3 regions of the Pseudomonas sp. B414 genome follow, and region 2 is predicted to be linked to each of the others. Evidence: riboswitches for the same ligand, from Rfam matches in the RefSeq annotation. Region 2 holds a riboswitch; each other region holds the start of a gene.

Region 1 (5,442 bases), on a different contig from region 2:
CAAATATTTTACGATCTACGAGAGCTCTTGTGTGCGTGCCCTCTAATACGATATCAGTGCCGTCAGTGGCCTCGACATTAAAGGTGATGCGTTTTGCTTTGACACTTATTACTGTGGCACGAATGTGCAGAATGAATCCAACCGGAGTTGGTGCCAAATGTCGGCTGTTATGGGCCGTTCCAAGAGTCATGTAAGAGCGGGTAGTTACACTGTCCAAAGCTTTAATTGCTGCCAGTTCTGTGAGCCATAGAAGGATGGGGGTAGCCAGTACCGGTACGTCATTTTTCCAGTATGTAGCCAGGTCACTCGGTATCACGGTATGCACGATGACGCCGGACTTACCTATAAGATCAGTCATGAACTGACTCCTTGCCAAGAAAGCTGGGTGCGTTATTAATAATGCTCGTCAATAGAGAGAGCATTTCATTAAAGACCTCTGCTGAGGTGTTGAGTGGCGCAGCGAAAATCAAGGCGTCACCGTATTCGGATGAAGAAAAGCCGCTGCTTGGATACAAATTAAGTCCCATTGAAAAAGCATGCTTAATAAGTTTCTCTGCGACCGACGATGTTTTCGAAAATGCTTTTTTTGTGGCTTTATCTCTGACGATTTCTATTCCCCAGAACATCCCTTTACCGCGTATATCCCCTATCAAGGGAGACGTTGTCATGCAGTGGCGCAATTGTGATTCGATTATCAATTCACGCTTTGCGGATAGCGCCACTAACCCCTCCTGTTCAATGACATCCAGAACGGCATTGGCCACAGCAGAACCAATAGGGTGGCTGGAGTGGGTGTGGCCATAGGAAAAAATACCGGAGCCCGACTCGATGGCCTCTTTAATAGGGTTGCTAACGAGTACGCAGGAAATCGGGAAGTAACCAGCATTCAATCCTTTACCTAAAATACTGATATCGGCCTGAATGTTACCGTGCTCAATGGCCAACCATTTACCTGTTCTGCCTAGTGCAGTGAGCACTTCATCGGCTATAAGCAAAATGTCATGTCGAGTACAGATGTGTCTGATTTTCTCCAGATAACCCGCAGGAGGAACAATGGCCGCTCCCGAGGCGCCCGTAATGGGTTCGATCAGTAGCGCCGCAATATGGTCGCTGCCTATTTCGCCCACTTGGGCTTCCAGGGCATTGGCGCATTCTAGTTGGCAAGTTTCTGGGGTTTTGTCATAGGGGCATCGATAGCAATAAGGCGCAGGAATTGTCGGGCGCTCCGCCGGGCTGCAAACTCCCCGGCGACGGGGCCAGTGGCCGGAAAGAGATAAGGCAACCTTGGTTGAACCGTGATAACTGATGGTTCGGCTTAAAATATGCTTTTTTTTCGCTAGTCCTTTCTCATCCCAATACTGAATAGCCATGCGGCACGCCGCCTCTACAGCCTCTGACCCGCTGTTAACAAAAAAGGCACCGGCATAGCCCAATTTGCTGCAGAGCCTTTGCGCCAATTGTTCTGCTGGGGCAGTGAGAAACTGTGTGCGATAGGCTGCGCTTAATCTGTGTGCCTGCTCAAGCATTTTGCCAATGACATATTGATGACCATAGCCAAGCGAACAGGCAATAGCCCCGGAACATGCATCAAGTATCCGTTTGCCGTCATCGGTGTAAATCACGCTGCCCTCAGCACGACTTGCCATCGGCGACACGCATCGCACATCAGGTTTGATCAGGTGCATGGCTGTAGCCTGTTTTTTATTCTTGGATCTATAAAGTATTCATGCGCTGAGCCCGCCGTAAAATGAGTTTTCCTTGTAGGAGGATTGCTACGAGTCATGGTCATTTCCTGTATGAACAATGACGGGCTTTAATTGACGCTCCACCCCCAACCCTCTAACCTTCGCGGCTTGTTTCAGGTGCTCTGTGGCCATAGGCCGACAGAGTGAAACAGGGAAGCCGGTGAGGGCGTGTTTGACCCACACAACCGCCATGATCCCGGCGCTGCCCCCGCAACGGTAAACAAGTTAATACCACGCCAAGTGCCACTGTGCTTATGTACGGGAAGGCGCGTGGTCAGGGGCTGTCCTTAGGGGCGGAACCGCTTGTGAGCCCGGAGACCGGCCTGATCCATCCAGCATCCTCGCGGCGGGCGATGGTGTGTTGCTTTTTATTGTCCCCCGCCTCCCGTTTGCATCATTGAGCCCCAACGGAGAGCTGCCATGAACGAATCCCCCGAACGCGACGAACGTCATCAGGCGCGCATGCTGCGCAAAAAAGCCGTTATGGACGAGCGCATTGCCAGCTCGCCCAATGAGTGCGGGCTGCTGCTGGTATTGACCGGCAATGGCAAAGGTAAAAGCAGCTCCGCCTTTGGCATGCTGGCGCGGGCCATGGGCCACGGCATGCAGTGTGGCGTGGTGCAATTTATCAAGGGCCGCAACAGCACCGGCGAAGAGATCTTTTTCCGCCGCTTCCCCGAGCAAGTGCGTTACCACGTGATGGGCGAAGGCTTTACCTGGGAAACCCAGGATCGCCAGCGCGATATCGCCGCTGCCGAAGCGGCGTGGGAAGTGTCCCGTGAGATGCTGCGCGACCCGTCCATCGGTCTGGTGGTGCTCGATGAGCTGAATATCGCGCTCAAGCATGGTTACCTCGACCTTGAGCAGGTGCTCGCCGACCTGCAGGCCCGTCCGCCAATGCAGCATGTGCTGGTCACCGGGCGCGGCGCCAAACCTGAACTGATTGATCTGGCCGATACCGTGACTGAAATGGGTGTAGTCAAACACGCGTTCCAGGCCGGGATCAAAGCCCAGAAAGGCATCGAATTGTGAGTGTTGAAGTATGAGAGCGTCACGTCATTGCCCGGCGGTGTTGATCGCCGCACCGGCTTCCGGTCAGGGCAAGACCACTGTTACCGCTGCTTTGGCCCGATTGCATCGCAATCAGGGGCGCAAGGTGCGGGTGTTCAAATGCGGCCCGGACTTTCTTGACCCAATGATCCTCGAGCGCGCCAGCGGTGCGCCGGTGTATCAGGTAGATTTGTGGATGGTGGGCGCCGAGGAAAGTCGTCGCCTGCTGTGGGAGGCCGCAGGTGAAGCGGATCTGATTTTGATCGAGGGCGTGATGGGCCTGTTCGACGGCACACCGTCCAGCGCCGATCTGGCGCGGCATTTTGGTGTTCCGGTACTGGGTGTGATCGATGGCACTGCCATGGCTCAGACCTTTGGTGCGCTGGCCCTGGGCCTGGCGCGCTATCAGCCGGATCTGCCGTTTGCCGGGGTGCTGGCCAATCGGGTCGGTACGGTGCGCCATGCGCAGTTGCTCGAAGGCAGCCTGACCGAAGGTTTGCGCTGGTACGGTGCTTTGTCCCGTGAGACCGGTATCGAGCTGCCAAGCCGTCATCTGGGGTTGGTGCAGGCCAGTGAACTGAACGATCTGGATGCACGTCTCGACGCTGCCGCCGATGCCCTGGCCAGCACCTGTGAGGTAGCGCTGCCACCAGCGGTTGAATTTGCCGCACCTGAGCCGGTTGCGGTTGAGTCGCTGCTGGCCGGGGTGCGGATTGCCGTGGCCAGGGATGAAGCCTTTGCCTTTACCTACGGCGCAAGCCTGGACTTGTTGCGGGCAATGGGTGCAGAGCTGGTGTTTTTCTCGCCAATTCGCGACGCCGTATTGCCCGAGGCTGACAGTCTGTATCTGCCGGGTGGCTACCCTGAGCTGCATCACCTTGAGCTGTCGCGCAATACGTCGATGCTGCAGGCTATTCGGGCCCATCACGCAGATGGCAAACCGCTGCTTGCCGAGTGCGGCGGCATGCTTTACCTGCTCGATGCCCTGACTGATGTCGAAGGCCAGCGTGCCGAGTTGGTGGGGTTGCTGGCAGGTGAGGCGACCATGCAAAAGCGTCTGGCTGCCCTGGCGTTACAAGCGGTGGACATGCCAGAAGGCCTATTGCGCGGTCACACCTACCATCATTCGCTGACCAGCACGGCACTTGAGCCCATCGCCCGTGGCCTGAGCCCCAATGGCGGGCGCGGCGCTGAAGCGGTGTATCGCGAAGGGCGCATGACTGCCTCTTACGTACACTTTTACTTCCCGTCCAACCCTCAGGCCATTGCTGCGCTGTTCGCGCCGTGCGCTGTGAAGGCGCCATGACCGACAACGCATTCAGTCCCGAAGAACGCGCAGCCGTGTACCGCGCCATTGCCGAGCGCCGCGATATGCGCCATTTCAGTGGTGGCAGTGTGGCGCCCGAACTGTTGTCGCGCTTGCTGGAAGCGGCACATCAGGCCCCGAGTGTGGGGCTGATGCAACCGTGGCGGTTTATCCGCATTACCGACCGCCAGTTGCGCGGCAAGATCCAGGGCCTGGTCGAAGACGAGCGGGTACGCACTGCCGAGGCGCTGGGCCAGCGCTCCGATGAGTTCATGACGCTCAAGGTCGAGGGTATCAACGATTGCGCCGAAGTGCTGGTGGCAGCGTTGATGGATGACCGCGAGAAGCATATTTTTGGCCGTCGCACACTTCCGGAAATGGATATGGCGTCGTTGTCCTGTGCCATTCAGAACCTGTGGCTGGCGGCGCGTGTCGAGGGCCTGGGCATGGGCTGGGTATCGTTGTTCGAACCTCAGGCGCTGGCCAATCTGCTGGGTTTGCCGGCAGGTGCCAAGCCGCTGGCGGTGTTGTGCCTGGGGCCGGTGGAGGCTTTTTATCCGGCACCGATGCTGGTGCTGGAAGGGTGGGCGCAAGCGCGCCCGCTGAGTGAATTGGTGTATGAGAATTATTGGGGAGTGAGTCCATGAGTGTGGCGTTGCTGTGCGTCGCCGGGGTGGCGCTGGATGCGTTGCTCGGCGAGCCCAAGCGCTGGCATCCGCTGGTCGCCTTTGGCCGTATGGCCGAGCGTATCGAGCAGCGTTTCAATTCCGCTGGTCGTGGCTGGCGCAGCCATGGCGTGACGGCCTGGGTGCTGGCGGTGCTGCCGCTGACGATCCTGGCCACGGCCCTGTCCTGGCTGCCTTATATCGGCTGGCTGGTGGAAATTGTGGCGCTGTATTGCGCGCTGGGCATGCGCAGCCTCGGTGAACATGTGCAGCCGGTTGCCCAGGCGTTGCGCGGCAATGATCTGGATGAAGCACGGACCCGGGTCGGGTATCTGGTCAGTCGCCAGACCAGCGAGCTGGACTCAACTGAAGTGGCCCGTGCTGCCACCGAGTCGGTGCTGGAAAACGGCAGTGATGCGGTATTCGCCGCGATTTTCTGGTTTATCGTGGCCGGTGCGCCGGGGGTGGTGCTCTATCGTTTGAGCAATACCCTGGACGCCATGTGGGGCTATCGCAACGAGCGCTTCGAGCGTTTCGGCTGGGCGGCGGCCCGTATCGACGATGTTCTTAACTACATACCTGCAAGGTTGGTGGCACTGACCTACGCCGTTCTGGGTAAAACCCGACTGGCTTTGCAGTGCTGGCGCAAGCAGGCGCCGCAGTGGGACAGCCCCAA
Region 2 (5,442 bases):
CGGTGCACGGGTGCCTACTGTTCGCGGCCCAATATCCCTCAGGAGTTCAGGTACGCCGAGCAATCGCTAAGCCGTCTGACCTCGCGACCTGCGGCGGGGCTGGCAGTGATCAATCAGTTGCCGGAAGCAACCATGCTGCGCATCGAGGGTGCTGACGGCAAGCGCGAGATGTACAGCATGCTGCGCAACCGGGCGCACACCAACGTGGCCTTTATGCTGGGCGAGGAATACCGCCTGGAGCCGGGGCTGGATACCCTGACCATTTACCCGGGCGTGCTCAGCAGCTACCCGAACTTTATGTTCAATATCCCGGCAGGCCAGGTCGAAGCCTTTGTCGAAGCGATGGAGCAAAGCAAGGATCAGGCGACCTTCGACAGCATCGTCGAGCGTTGGGGCATCCGCCGCAGCCACCCACAGTTTTGGCAGTACTTCCACGATATTGGCGAGTACATCAATGAAACCGACCCGGTCGAAGCGGGCGTGCTGGACATGAACCGCTACGAAAACCTGTAAAGGGCCGGTTGTATTTGAAGGAATGGGACGCAGCTTTCCTGACAAAAACACTAGGACTTTGTCAGGCGCGCCGATTGGCGTAAACTGCTTCCCATGTCTGCGAGGAGATTCCATGAGCGCCATAACGATTACCGACGCTGCCCACGATTACCTGGCTGATCTGCTGTCCAAGCAGAACACCCCGGGCATCGGCATCCGCGTCTTTATCACCCAGCCCGGTACCCAGTATGCTGAAACCTGCATTGCTTATTGCAAGCCGGCTGAAGTCAAATCTGAAGATACTGCCATCGGCCTTAAAAGCTTCACGGCCTGGATCGATTCGTTCAGCGAACCCTTCCTGGACGATGCCGTGGTGGACTACGCCACCGATCGCATGGGTGGTCAGCTGACCATCAAGGCACCCAACGCCAAAGTGCCGATGGTCAATGCCGACAGCCCGATCAACGAGCGCATCAACTACTACCTGCAAACCGAGATCAACCCCGGTTTGGCCAGCCACGGTGGTCAGGTCAGCCTGATCGAAGTGGTTGAAGACGGTATTGCGGTGCTCAAGTTCGGTGGCGGTTGCCAGGGCTGCGGCCAGGCGGACGTGACCTTGCGTGAAGGCATCGAGCGCACCCTGCTTGAGCGTGTACCGGAGCTCAAGGGCGTACGTGACGTGACCGACCACTCGCAGAAAGAAAACGCCTACTACTAACAGGGCGTTCGCTGCGAAGCTGAAGAAAAAACGGTGCCCCGTGAGCACCGTTTTTTTATGCCTGTGGATTGTGGTGTGAGGCTTGGTAGTCGCTGCCGAAGGCTGCGAAGGGTTGCGGAGCAACCCGTTTTCCTTGAGCCCACCACAACGCCGCTTCGCAGCCTTCGGCAGCGACTACAGATTTCCCGTTGCGCCGCTGAATCAGGGCCGATACAAATGCGCATGCCCCGCCCGGTACAGCGACGACTCGGCAAAACTGTCACTGGCCAGTACCCGGCCCACCAGAATCAGCGCCGTACGCCGAAAACCCTTGGCCTCAACCCTGGCAGCAATATCCGCCAAGGTGCCCTGTACCCAGTCCTGGTCCGGCCAGCTGGCGCGGTGAACCACTGCAATCGGGCAATCACTGCCGTAATGCGGAGTCAGCTCGGCGACAATCTTTTGCAGATTCTTGACCCCAAGGTGAATGGCCATGGTTGCCTTGTGCTGCGCCAGGCTGGCCAGCTCTTCACCGGTGGGCATCACAGTTTTCTCCGCGTAGCGGGTCAGGATTACGGTCTGGGAAATATCCGGCAGGGTCAGTTCGGCACCCAAAATGGCCGCGCAGGCCGCAGTGGCTGTCACCCCCGGAATGATCTCAAAAGCGATGCCCAGCTCACGCAGGCAGCGTATCTGTTCACCAATCGCGCCATACAGGCTCGGGTCACCGGAATGCACACGGGCCACATCCTGGCCTTTGGTGTCGGCAGCCTTGATCAGATCGATAATCTGCTCAAGGTGCAGCTCGGCACTGTTGATCACCTGTTCTGCCTGATGGCCTTGCAAGACCGCTTCAGGTACCAGGGAGCCGGCGTAAATGATCACCGGGCAGCTACGAATCAGGCGCTGGCCCTTGACGGTAATCAGCTCTGGATCGCCGGGCCCGGCGCCGATGAAATAAACGGTCATGGCAGTCTCGTGAAAAGTTCAGGATAGAGCTGTTCTTGAACAACGCTCATAGTGAGGCGGGGGATTATCGCGGGTTTTACCCGATCGAGGCCAACGCAAAGGTCGCCAATGGGGATTTTTGTCGTGTGATCAGCAGCTTGGGAGTCGCACCAGAGAATTGTTCGGCCAGGGCCAGTGCGGCACTTTCGGCAATGCCAAAACACCCGGTTTGTTCGAAGGCAATATCTGAGCGATGACTCAGTTGCTGCACATACGGGGCAAGTTGCTTGGCACTGAACACCTCAAATCCCAGGTTTAATTGCGCTGCCAGTTGCCGCAGTCCGGGTTCATGGCGCTTGTGATCGATGCTGGCCAGGGCGCTGATCGCACTCAATGCGATCCCGGCCTGGCCCAGCGAGTCTTCTATCAACTTCAATAATTGCTCAGCGCTGCAACCCTGGCGACAGCCCAGGCCAATTACCAGGATTGGCGCTGTGCTCATGCCGAGTACTGGCCTTCGGACTTGCGGCGGAACAGCCAGGCGCTGATCACGCCTAAAGCCAGCCAAAAGGCGAAGTTGGTCAGTTGTGAGGCGATCTTGAATTGCGCTTCCAGCGCTTCAGGGGCCAGGCTGGAATGTACCAGTGGCTGCGGTGCGCCAAAAATATGCGGAACCAGCAGAATCGCCACGCCCAGCACTTTCAATGCCCAATGTCTGCCAAATACCAGCAACGCGATGCCCACGGCAGTTGAAGCCGCAGTGCTGACCCACCAGATTTGCCGTTGCAGCAGGTCAGCCGCAGCGGTGCCCGGTAACTCTGGCGGCAGGCCCAGGGTTGGCGCCAGGCAGAACACCGCATAACCGGCCAGACCCCACAGCAGGCCCTGGGAGGTGCGGGTAGGGGCGCGCAAGGTGTACAGGCCCGCCAGCATCAGGGCAAAACCGACAGCCACTACCAGATTACCGCCCGTAGTGGACAGTACGCGCTGCCAGCCATCTTCTGGCTCCCAGGCTTCGGCGTCGTGTTCGTGGGCAGGCATGGCCATATCGGCATGCTCATGGACTTCGCTGGCGGCCGGTTTTTCGTAGGTTTCTGCTTGCAGAATCAGCGGGGCAACCCAGAAACTTTGCAGCAAGGTCAGCAACAGGGCGGCCAGCAAGCCGGTGAAGCCTGCGGTTTGAGCGATACGCTTGATCATGGCAGGCAATCTCAGTGGCACGGGAAGGCGGAGCTATGACGGGTGTCATGGGCCGCGTTATGGACCGCATCGATATGCGAGAAACCGGCGAAATAAACCAGAAATATCCCCAGCACGGCGGCGCCGACAGCGGCCACGATGCGTTGGCTCTGGGTCGCGGTGGTAGCGGCGGAATGGGTGCTGCTGGTGCTGATGGACATGGCGCTTGCCTCTGGGTCAGACGACGGGCAGCAAAGCGCAAGAAAACCCCGCGAACGAAGCTCGCAGGGTTTAACAGCGCCCGCCCACCGCGGGTTTGTTATTCGAAATAACCAGGCCGGTCTCCGGGCTTGCGAGGGGCTCATGGCTTGAGCCTGCAAACATCTCCTTCCCATGCCAGTGGCACAGTGGATTTGATGTTTCTCTCGCTTACCGTTGCGGGGGCAGCGCCGGACTTGTCAGGGCATAAAGCCTGACGCACCGGTTTCCCGTTTCACCCTGTGAAGGGCACCTGATACAAGATGTGTAGGAAACCACAAGCAAGCGGGTCTGCACAACCCCTGTGGGCCTGCCTGTGAGAGCGGGCTTGCTCCCACACTCTCCACTGCAAGGTTTGGATTCTGTGTACGATGCAAAACCTGTGGGAGCCGGGCTTGCCCGCGATGCAGGCGCTGCGGTTAGTCGGGTAAACCGCGCTGATACCATCGCGAGCAAGCCCGCTCCCACAGTGCAGTGCAGTGCAGTGCAGTAGGGTTGAGGTTATGCAGTTGCCAGCATGCTTTTGACCTTGTCGCGCAGTTGGTCAATGGAGAAGGGCTTGCCGATCACCGCCATGCCGTCTGCAATCTCCAGGCTCTCGGCGTAACCGCTGGCAAACAGGATGGGCAATTGTTGGCGCAACAGCCGGGCCTTGCCTGCCAGTTCACGGCCATCCATGCCTGGCAATCCGACATCAGTCATCAGCAGATCAATGTGCTGGCTATGGTCCTCTAGCAGTTCCATGGCGCGCTCGCTGCCGTCGGCCTCAAGCACGCTGAACTGCAGTTCTTGCAGCACGTCTACGATCAGCATCCGAACAATGGCGTCGTCTTCGACCACCAGGATGGTGGAGGGTGTTGCGGACATAATCATGATCTCGATAAAAATTTGAGCGCTGCTCTCACAGCCATCAAGGATAGCCTTCACCCGCAACTGAGTCTGTTTCTTTGTATGAAAATGACCATTTAAAGGCAAGAAAATAGAACTATTACTCGATAATCCGGCAAACTCCTGTTTTTTATGACTGTCCACGGGCCAGAAAAATGAATGCACCTGCATCAATTGATGAGCGCAGCTTTCGCAAGCTGCTGAATCGAAACGTTGGCTTGCCGCTGGCCGTGGGTGTGCTCAGTGCCGTGCTGTTCGTGGTGATGGTCAGCTATTTGCTCTCGGTGATCAGTTGGGTAGAGCACAGTGATCGAGTGATCAGTAACGCCAACGAAGCGGCGAAGCTGACGATCGACCTTGAGACCGGCATGCGCGGTTATCTGATTACCGGGGATGAGCATTTTCTCGACCCCTATATCGTCGCCAAGCCGCAAATCAGCGCGCAGCTGAAGAGCCTGCAGGAGTTGGTCAGCGATAACCCGCAACAGGTCGATCGCCTCAAGCGCCTTGAGGCGATGCAAAGCGAATGGGCCACCTACGCGCAGACAATGATTGATATGCGGCGTGCGAGCGGCGATTACCGTTCTGCGGTACAGGCCGGTCGTGGCAAGCGCCTCACGGATGAAATTCGCAAGGAATACGACGACTTCATTCAGGTGGAGCAGCAGTTGCGGGTAGAACGCAGTCATGAAGTCAGCCAGAAAACGGTTTTCGGCGTCAGTCTTTACCTGTTCTTTATACTGGGTTTCAGCGGTTTTCTGGCCTATGTTGGTCGTCGTGATTTGCTCGCTCTTTCAGAGAATTACAAGAAAAACTTCGAGTCGCAAATTAAGACCGCTGAGCGCCTTGAACGCCAGGCATGGTTGCGCAACGGCCAGACCGAACTGGCCGAACAGGTGCTGGGGCGTCTGACCCTCAATATGCTGGGGCGCAATATCCTGCAATTCTGTGCCCAGTATCTGGGTACCGTTGTCGCGGCG
Region 3 (5,442 bases), on a different contig from region 2:
GCGCTGGCAGAACACATCGACAAACGCAGTGTTGGCCGCCTGCAAATGCGAGCGATAGAACAACAGTGCGGCAACCGCCTGTGCGGGCTGCCAGTCGGCCTGCCAGTGCTTGAGTTCGGCGCTGGAATGCTGCGGGTGATAAATAGCGGTGCGCGGCAGGGTTTGCGGCTCGTCCCAGCCATAGTCGCGGCCCAGCCATTGACTGGCCAGGCAACGATAAAGCTGCAAGGCGTTATGCCGCCCGCCCTGACGCAAAAAGTGCCACAGGCGCTCGCCCTGTTCGGCGGGCACTGTGCTCAACGCACTCAATTCCGGGTCCGGGCGATCATCGCCCGGCACCATAATCAACGTCACACCACGTTCGGCAAGTTGTACCAGCCGTTCGATGCCGTAACGCCAATAGCCAATACCGCCGTGTAATGACAGCAGGATCACCTTGGCGTGTTGCAGCACCTCGTCGATATACAAATCCACCGAACCGTGGTTTTGCACCTGCATCGGGTTGGCCAGACGCAGGCTTGGATAATCTTCAGGCAACTGCTGCGCCGCTTCGGCCAGCAGTGCCAGGCTTGAATCTCCGCTGCACAGGATCACCAGCTCGGCGGGGGTCTGGCCCAAATCGGCTATGTTGTCGTCCGATACAAAACCACCGGGCTGGGTCCTGAGCAAATGCATGGCTTATACGCTCAACGCTGTGCGCAAGGTGGACTCGAGCAGTGCCGCGTCCAGGTCCTGGCCGATCAGCACCAGTTTGGTGGTGCGTGCTTCGTCGCGGCCCCAGGCGCGGTCGAAGTGCTTGTCAAAGCGTGTGCCCACACCCTGGATCAGCAAGCGCATCGGCTTGCCCGGGATCGCGGCAAAGCCTTTGACCCGCAGGATGCCGTGCTTGACCACCAGTTGGGTCAGGGCGTCCATCAAAACGCGCTCTTCACCCTCAGGCAGCTCGATGGAGATCGAGTCAAAGGCATCATGGTCGTGATCGTCATGGTCATCATCGCCATCGTGGTGATGGTCATGGTGGCTGTGGCGGCCATCGATATGGTCTTCCGAGCCTGCGCCCAGCCCCAGCAATACGTCCAACGGCAGGCGGCCGCTGCTGGCTTCGATGATCTTCACCGCGGGCGGCAGTTCTTCAGCCACTTCAGCACGCACTTTGGCCAGGTCTTCAGGGCTGATCAGGTCAGCCTTGTTGAGAATCACCAGGTCGGCACTGGCCAGTTGGTCAGCAAACAGCTCGTGCAGTGGTGACTCGTGATCCAGGTTCGGGTCGAGCTTGCGCTGGGCATCCACCTGATCCGGGAATGCAGCAAAGGTGCCGGCCGCTACGGCCGGGCTATCGACCACAGTAATCACTGCGTCAACGGTGCAGGCGCTGCGGATTTCCGGCCACTGGAAAGCTTGCACCAGCGGTTTTGGCAGGGCCAGGCCCGAGGTTTCGATGAGGATATGGTCGATATCGCCACGACGGGCTACCAGTTCACGCATCACCGGGAAGAACTCTTCCTGCACGGTGCAGCACAGGCAGCCGTTGGCCAGCTCATAGACGCGGCCGTTGGCTTCTTCTTCGGTGCAACCAATGCTGCACTGCTTGAGGATTTCGCCGTCGATGCCCAGCTCGCCGAATTCATTGACGATCACCGCGATGCGGCGACCCTGGGCGTTGTCGAGCATATGCCGCAGCAAGGTGGTTTTGCCCGAACCGAGAAAGCCGGTAACGATAGTGACGGGGGTTTTGGCCAGTGTTTTCATCGGATGCCCTTTGGCAAAGCGGCGGGCATACGGGACGACGACCACAGGCAGAGCGCGGCCAGTCTTCGCCACCGGATCACCCCGCCCGGTTGAAGTAAGAATCTGTCACGAGGCAGGTCTCCTGGCTTACGGGTGATAACTACCCCGCGCCTTCCCGCCTATGGGCAGTGGCATTGCAGGGTCAAGAACCGTTTACAGTTGCGGGGGCAGCCGCGGCATACCGCGTTCCCTTCTTAGCTTCGCGTAGCGAAGAACCTCGAAGGCGCAAGGCTACGCAGTGCTTTGTTACAGGTCAATGCACAGCTGTGACACATCGACTGTGGGAGCGGGCTTGCTCGCGATGGCATCGACGCCGTTTGCCTGAAAACCGCGTCGCCTGAATCGCGAGCAAGCCCGCTCCCACAAAGGATTTTCTTTCCTGTTGTGGTTTAATTGCGGCCTTTTTTCCGCCGCCTTGCTTCAAGGATCTGCCCATGCCCACTACTGCCCCGACCCGCGTCCTGATTATTGGCTACGTGTGGCCCGAACCACGCTCCTCGGCGGCGGGCGGGCATATGATGCAAATCATCGAGGGTTTCTTGCAGCAAGGCTGGCAGATTACCTTCAGCAGCCCGGCCGGGATCGGTGAGCACAAGGCTGATCTGGCGACGCTGGGCATTGATGAGGTGACTATCGAGCTTAATAACAGCAGCTTCGATACCTTTATCAGCGAACTGGCCCCGGATATCGTGCTGTTTGACCGCTTCATGATGGAAGAGCAGTTCGGCTGGCGCGTCGAGAAGCATTGCCCGCAAGCCTTGCGCGTACTGGAAACCTCCGACCTGCAAAGCCTGCGCGACGCCCGCCAGCAACAGCTCAAGGCGCGGCTCAAGCACAGCAGCGAGCAGGACGACTTCAGCAGCCTGTTTGCCCCGGCGCAGCGCGAAACCTTTGAACAGATGGCCGATGCCGATCTGGCACAGCGGGAAATCGCCGCGATCTATCGCAGCGATCTCAACCTGATGATTTCCGAATACGAAATCGATTTGCTGGTCGAGCAGTTCAATGTGCCCAAGGCCATGCTGCACTGGTGCCCGCTGATGGTCGACAGCGTGCCCGCCGAGTTCGTGCCTTATGAACAGCGCCAGCACTTTCTGAGCATCGGCAACTTTCGCCATGCCCCCAACTGGGACGCGGTGCTATGGATGAAAACCCATATCTGGCCGCTGATCCGTCAGCAGCTGCCCGCAGCCCAGTTGCATATCTACGGTGCCTACACTCCGCCCAAGGCCACCGCGCTGCATAACCCGGCGCAGGGCTTTCATGTACTCAACTGGGCCGAAGACGCGCTAGCAGTAATGAGCAATGCGCGTATCTGCATGGCGCCGCTGCGCTTTGGTGCCGGGATCAAGGGCAAGATCGCCGATGCCATGCTCTGCGGCACCCCCAACGTCACCACTCCGGTGGGCGCCGAAGGCATGCACGGCGATATGCCGTGGGCCGGTGCCATCGAGCAGAGCGCCAGTGCGATTGCCGCGGCGGCGGTGGAGCTGTATCGCAACCCTGAAGCCTGGCACCAGGCCCAGCGCAATGGCCAGGCGCTGCTGGAAGCGCGTTACCTGCAAGGGGTACATGGTCCGGCGCTGGTACAACGCATCGAAGCCTGCCGCGCCGACCTTGAGCAGCATCGGCGCAACAACTTCACCGGGGCGATGCTGCGTCACCACCAGCACAAAAGCACTCAATATATGTCGCAGTGGATCGAGGCCAAGAACCGCACAAACGCCATTTGAAAACACCTGTTTGCCCTCTGTGGGAGCGGGCATTAACCTGTGCGTCTCAACAAATAGGTATCCATGATCCAGCCCTTGCGCTGGCGGGCTGCTTCACGCACCTGCTTGATCTGCTCGCAAACGTCGACCAGCTTGCCAGCAATCAGAATCTCGTCCGCAGTGCCGATATACGCGCCCCAGTAAATATCCAGCCCCTCATCAACAAAAGCCTGGAATGCACAATGGGCATCAAGCATCACCACCACATTGTCCAGATCCTCGGCCACCAGGCGCCGCCCCGTGGTGATCCGAATCGGCTGGCCGATATCGTTAAGCGGCACCCGATGACCCGCCGCCAGCGCCTGCACGCTGCTGATACCGGGGATCACCTGATAGTCGAAGCCCGTGCAACCATTGGCCCGTACCCGCTGCAGAATGCGCAGGGTGCTGTCATACAGCCCAGGCTCGCCCCACAATAGAAATGCCCCGCACTCGCCTTCCGCCAGTTCGTTTTCAATCAAGTGCGTAAACACCTCGGCCCGCTGCTCATGCCAGTTCTCAACCCCTGAAGTGTAAGAAGGATTCGAACTGTCGCGTTTCGGGTCGCTGACCTGCACCACGCGATAGCCCGGTTCGCGAATATAGCGCTCGCAGATTTCCAGACGCAGGCGTACCAGGTCTTCAGTGGTCTGGCCCTTGTCCAGCACAAAAAATACCGAGGCCCGGTTCAGCGCATTGATCGCCTGCACGGTGATGTGTTCGGGGTCTCCCGCGCCCATCCCTATCAACAACAGTGTTTTCATCGCGTTTTATCCTTGGCTGGCAGGAACCCTGAGAAGACGGCATCATCGGCGCAACAAGAAAAACTGAAACGGTTAACCCCATGACTCGACTCGCCAGAGCAACAGACCCGTCTTATGAGCTGATGGACGACCACAATGGCCTGTCGATCATTTATCGCCAGCATGGCTTCCCCTGCCACCTGGTGCGTTGGCACTTCCACAAGGAATACGAACTGCACCTGATCGTGGCCAGCAGCGGCAAAGTCTTTGTCGGCGACTATATCGGCAATTTCTACCCCGAGACATTGTTCCTTACCGGTCCCAACCTGCCCCACAACTGGATCAGCCAGATTGCCGAGGGCGAAGTGGTGAGCACCCGCGACATGCTGGTGAACTTTACTGATGAACTGCTCGAAGGTGCCGCCTCGGCATTTATCGAGCTCAAAACCCTGACGCCCATGCTGGAGCGAGCCCGCTACGGCATCGAGTTCCGCAACAAGGCCACCATCCGCAAGGCCGTGGACTTGATGCAGAGCATAGCCGGCGCCTCCGGCATTACCCGCCTGGGGCACTTTCTGATCCTGCTGGAGCTGCTGGCCGAGTGTGAGGACTATCAACTGCTGTCGGGCGTAACCGCCGGGCAACTGGCTGACGAGCAGACCATCGACCGCACCAACCGGGCCGTGGACTATATCTTCAGCCACTACGCCCGCGAGCTGCCACTTGATGAAGTGGCCGAGCATATGGGCATGAAACCCACCTACTTTTCCCGAGTGTTCAAGCAGGCCACCGGGCGCTGCTTTAGCGAATTCGTCAATCGCTTGCGTATCAGCAAGTCCTGCGAGCTGCTGGCCGACGGTGAGAAACCCGTGACCGACGTGTGTTTCGAGTCGGGTTTCAACAATATCTCCAACTTCAACCGCCGTTTTCAGCAGCTCAAAGGCATGACCCCGTCACACTATCGGCGTCTGGCGGTGCAGCGTTTGACCGAGCAAAACCAGGCGGGGCCGGGTGATCGCCTGCGCAGTGCAAAATAGTATCGGTTTGAGTGTGGCCAGTGATTTGTCACAACGGTGATTGAGGGCTGTAATCGGCCCAGGCGCTTGCCCCCGGGCGAGCCGCTATAAAAACAATAACCGTCCTTCAAAAGCCGTCTGGCC

What was found. A riboswitch is a leader RNA that binds a small molecule or an ion and turns the genes downstream of it on or off. The one in region 2 is predicted to bind cobalamin.
Region 1: linked by a shared signal. The riboswitch ahead of cobO (cob(I)yrinic acid a,c-diamide adenosyltransferase) and the one ahead of ACZRMH_RS16845 (CbtB domain-containing protein) in region 2 are both predicted to bind cobalamin.
Region 3: linked by a shared signal. The riboswitch ahead of cobW (cobalamin biosynthesis protein CobW) and the one ahead of ACZRMH_RS16845 (CbtB domain-containing protein) in region 2 are both predicted to bind cobalamin.

The regions. Positions count from the first base shown of each region.
Region 1 covers NZ_JBUZTQ010000026.1:61,008-66,449, reverse strand. The annotation lists gene ACZRMH_RS19525 (thioesterase family protein) at 1-358, opposite strand, end outside; gene ACZRMH_RS19520 (aminotransferase class III-fold pyridoxal phosphate-dependent enzyme) at 351-1,685, opposite strand; cobalamin riboswitch at 1,844-2,086, shown strand; gene cobO (cob(I)yrinic acid a,c-diamide adenosyltransferase) at 2,166-2,777, shown strand; gene ACZRMH_RS19510 (cobyrinate a,c-diamide synthase) at 2,788-4,101, shown strand; gene bluB (5,6-dimethylbenzimidazole synthase) at 4,098-4,748, shown strand; gene cbiB (adenosylcobinamide-phosphate synthase CbiB) at 4,745-5,442, shown strand, end outside.
Region 2 covers NZ_JBUZTQ010000020.1:6,108-11,549, reverse strand. The annotation lists gene ACZRMH_RS16870 (fatty acid cis/trans isomerase) at 1-513, shown strand, start outside; gene nfuA (Fe-S biogenesis protein NfuA) at 626-1,210, shown strand; gene cobM (precorrin-4 C(11)-methyltransferase) at 1,412-2,158, opposite strand; gene ACZRMH_RS16855 (cobalamin biosynthesis protein) at 2,235-2,639, opposite strand; gene ACZRMH_RS16850 (CbtA family protein) at 2,636-3,337, opposite strand; gene ACZRMH_RS16845 (CbtB domain-containing protein) at 3,349-3,537, opposite strand; cobalamin riboswitch at 3,635-3,846, opposite strand; gene ACZRMH_RS16840 (response regulator) at 4,076-4,441, opposite strand; gene ACZRMH_RS16835 (response regulator) at 4,618-5,442, shown strand, end outside.
Region 3 covers NZ_JBUZTQ010000010.1:140,562-146,003, reverse strand. The annotation lists gene cobN (cobaltochelatase subunit CobN) at 1-675, opposite strand, end outside; gene cobW (cobalamin biosynthesis protein CobW) at 679-1,749, opposite strand; cobalamin riboswitch at 1,844-2,023, opposite strand; gene ACZRMH_RS11495 (glycosyltransferase) at 2,223-3,521, shown strand; gene cobF (precorrin-6A synthase (deacetylating)) at 3,554-4,303, opposite strand; gene ACZRMH_RS11485 (AraC family transcriptional regulator) at 4,384-5,319, shown strand.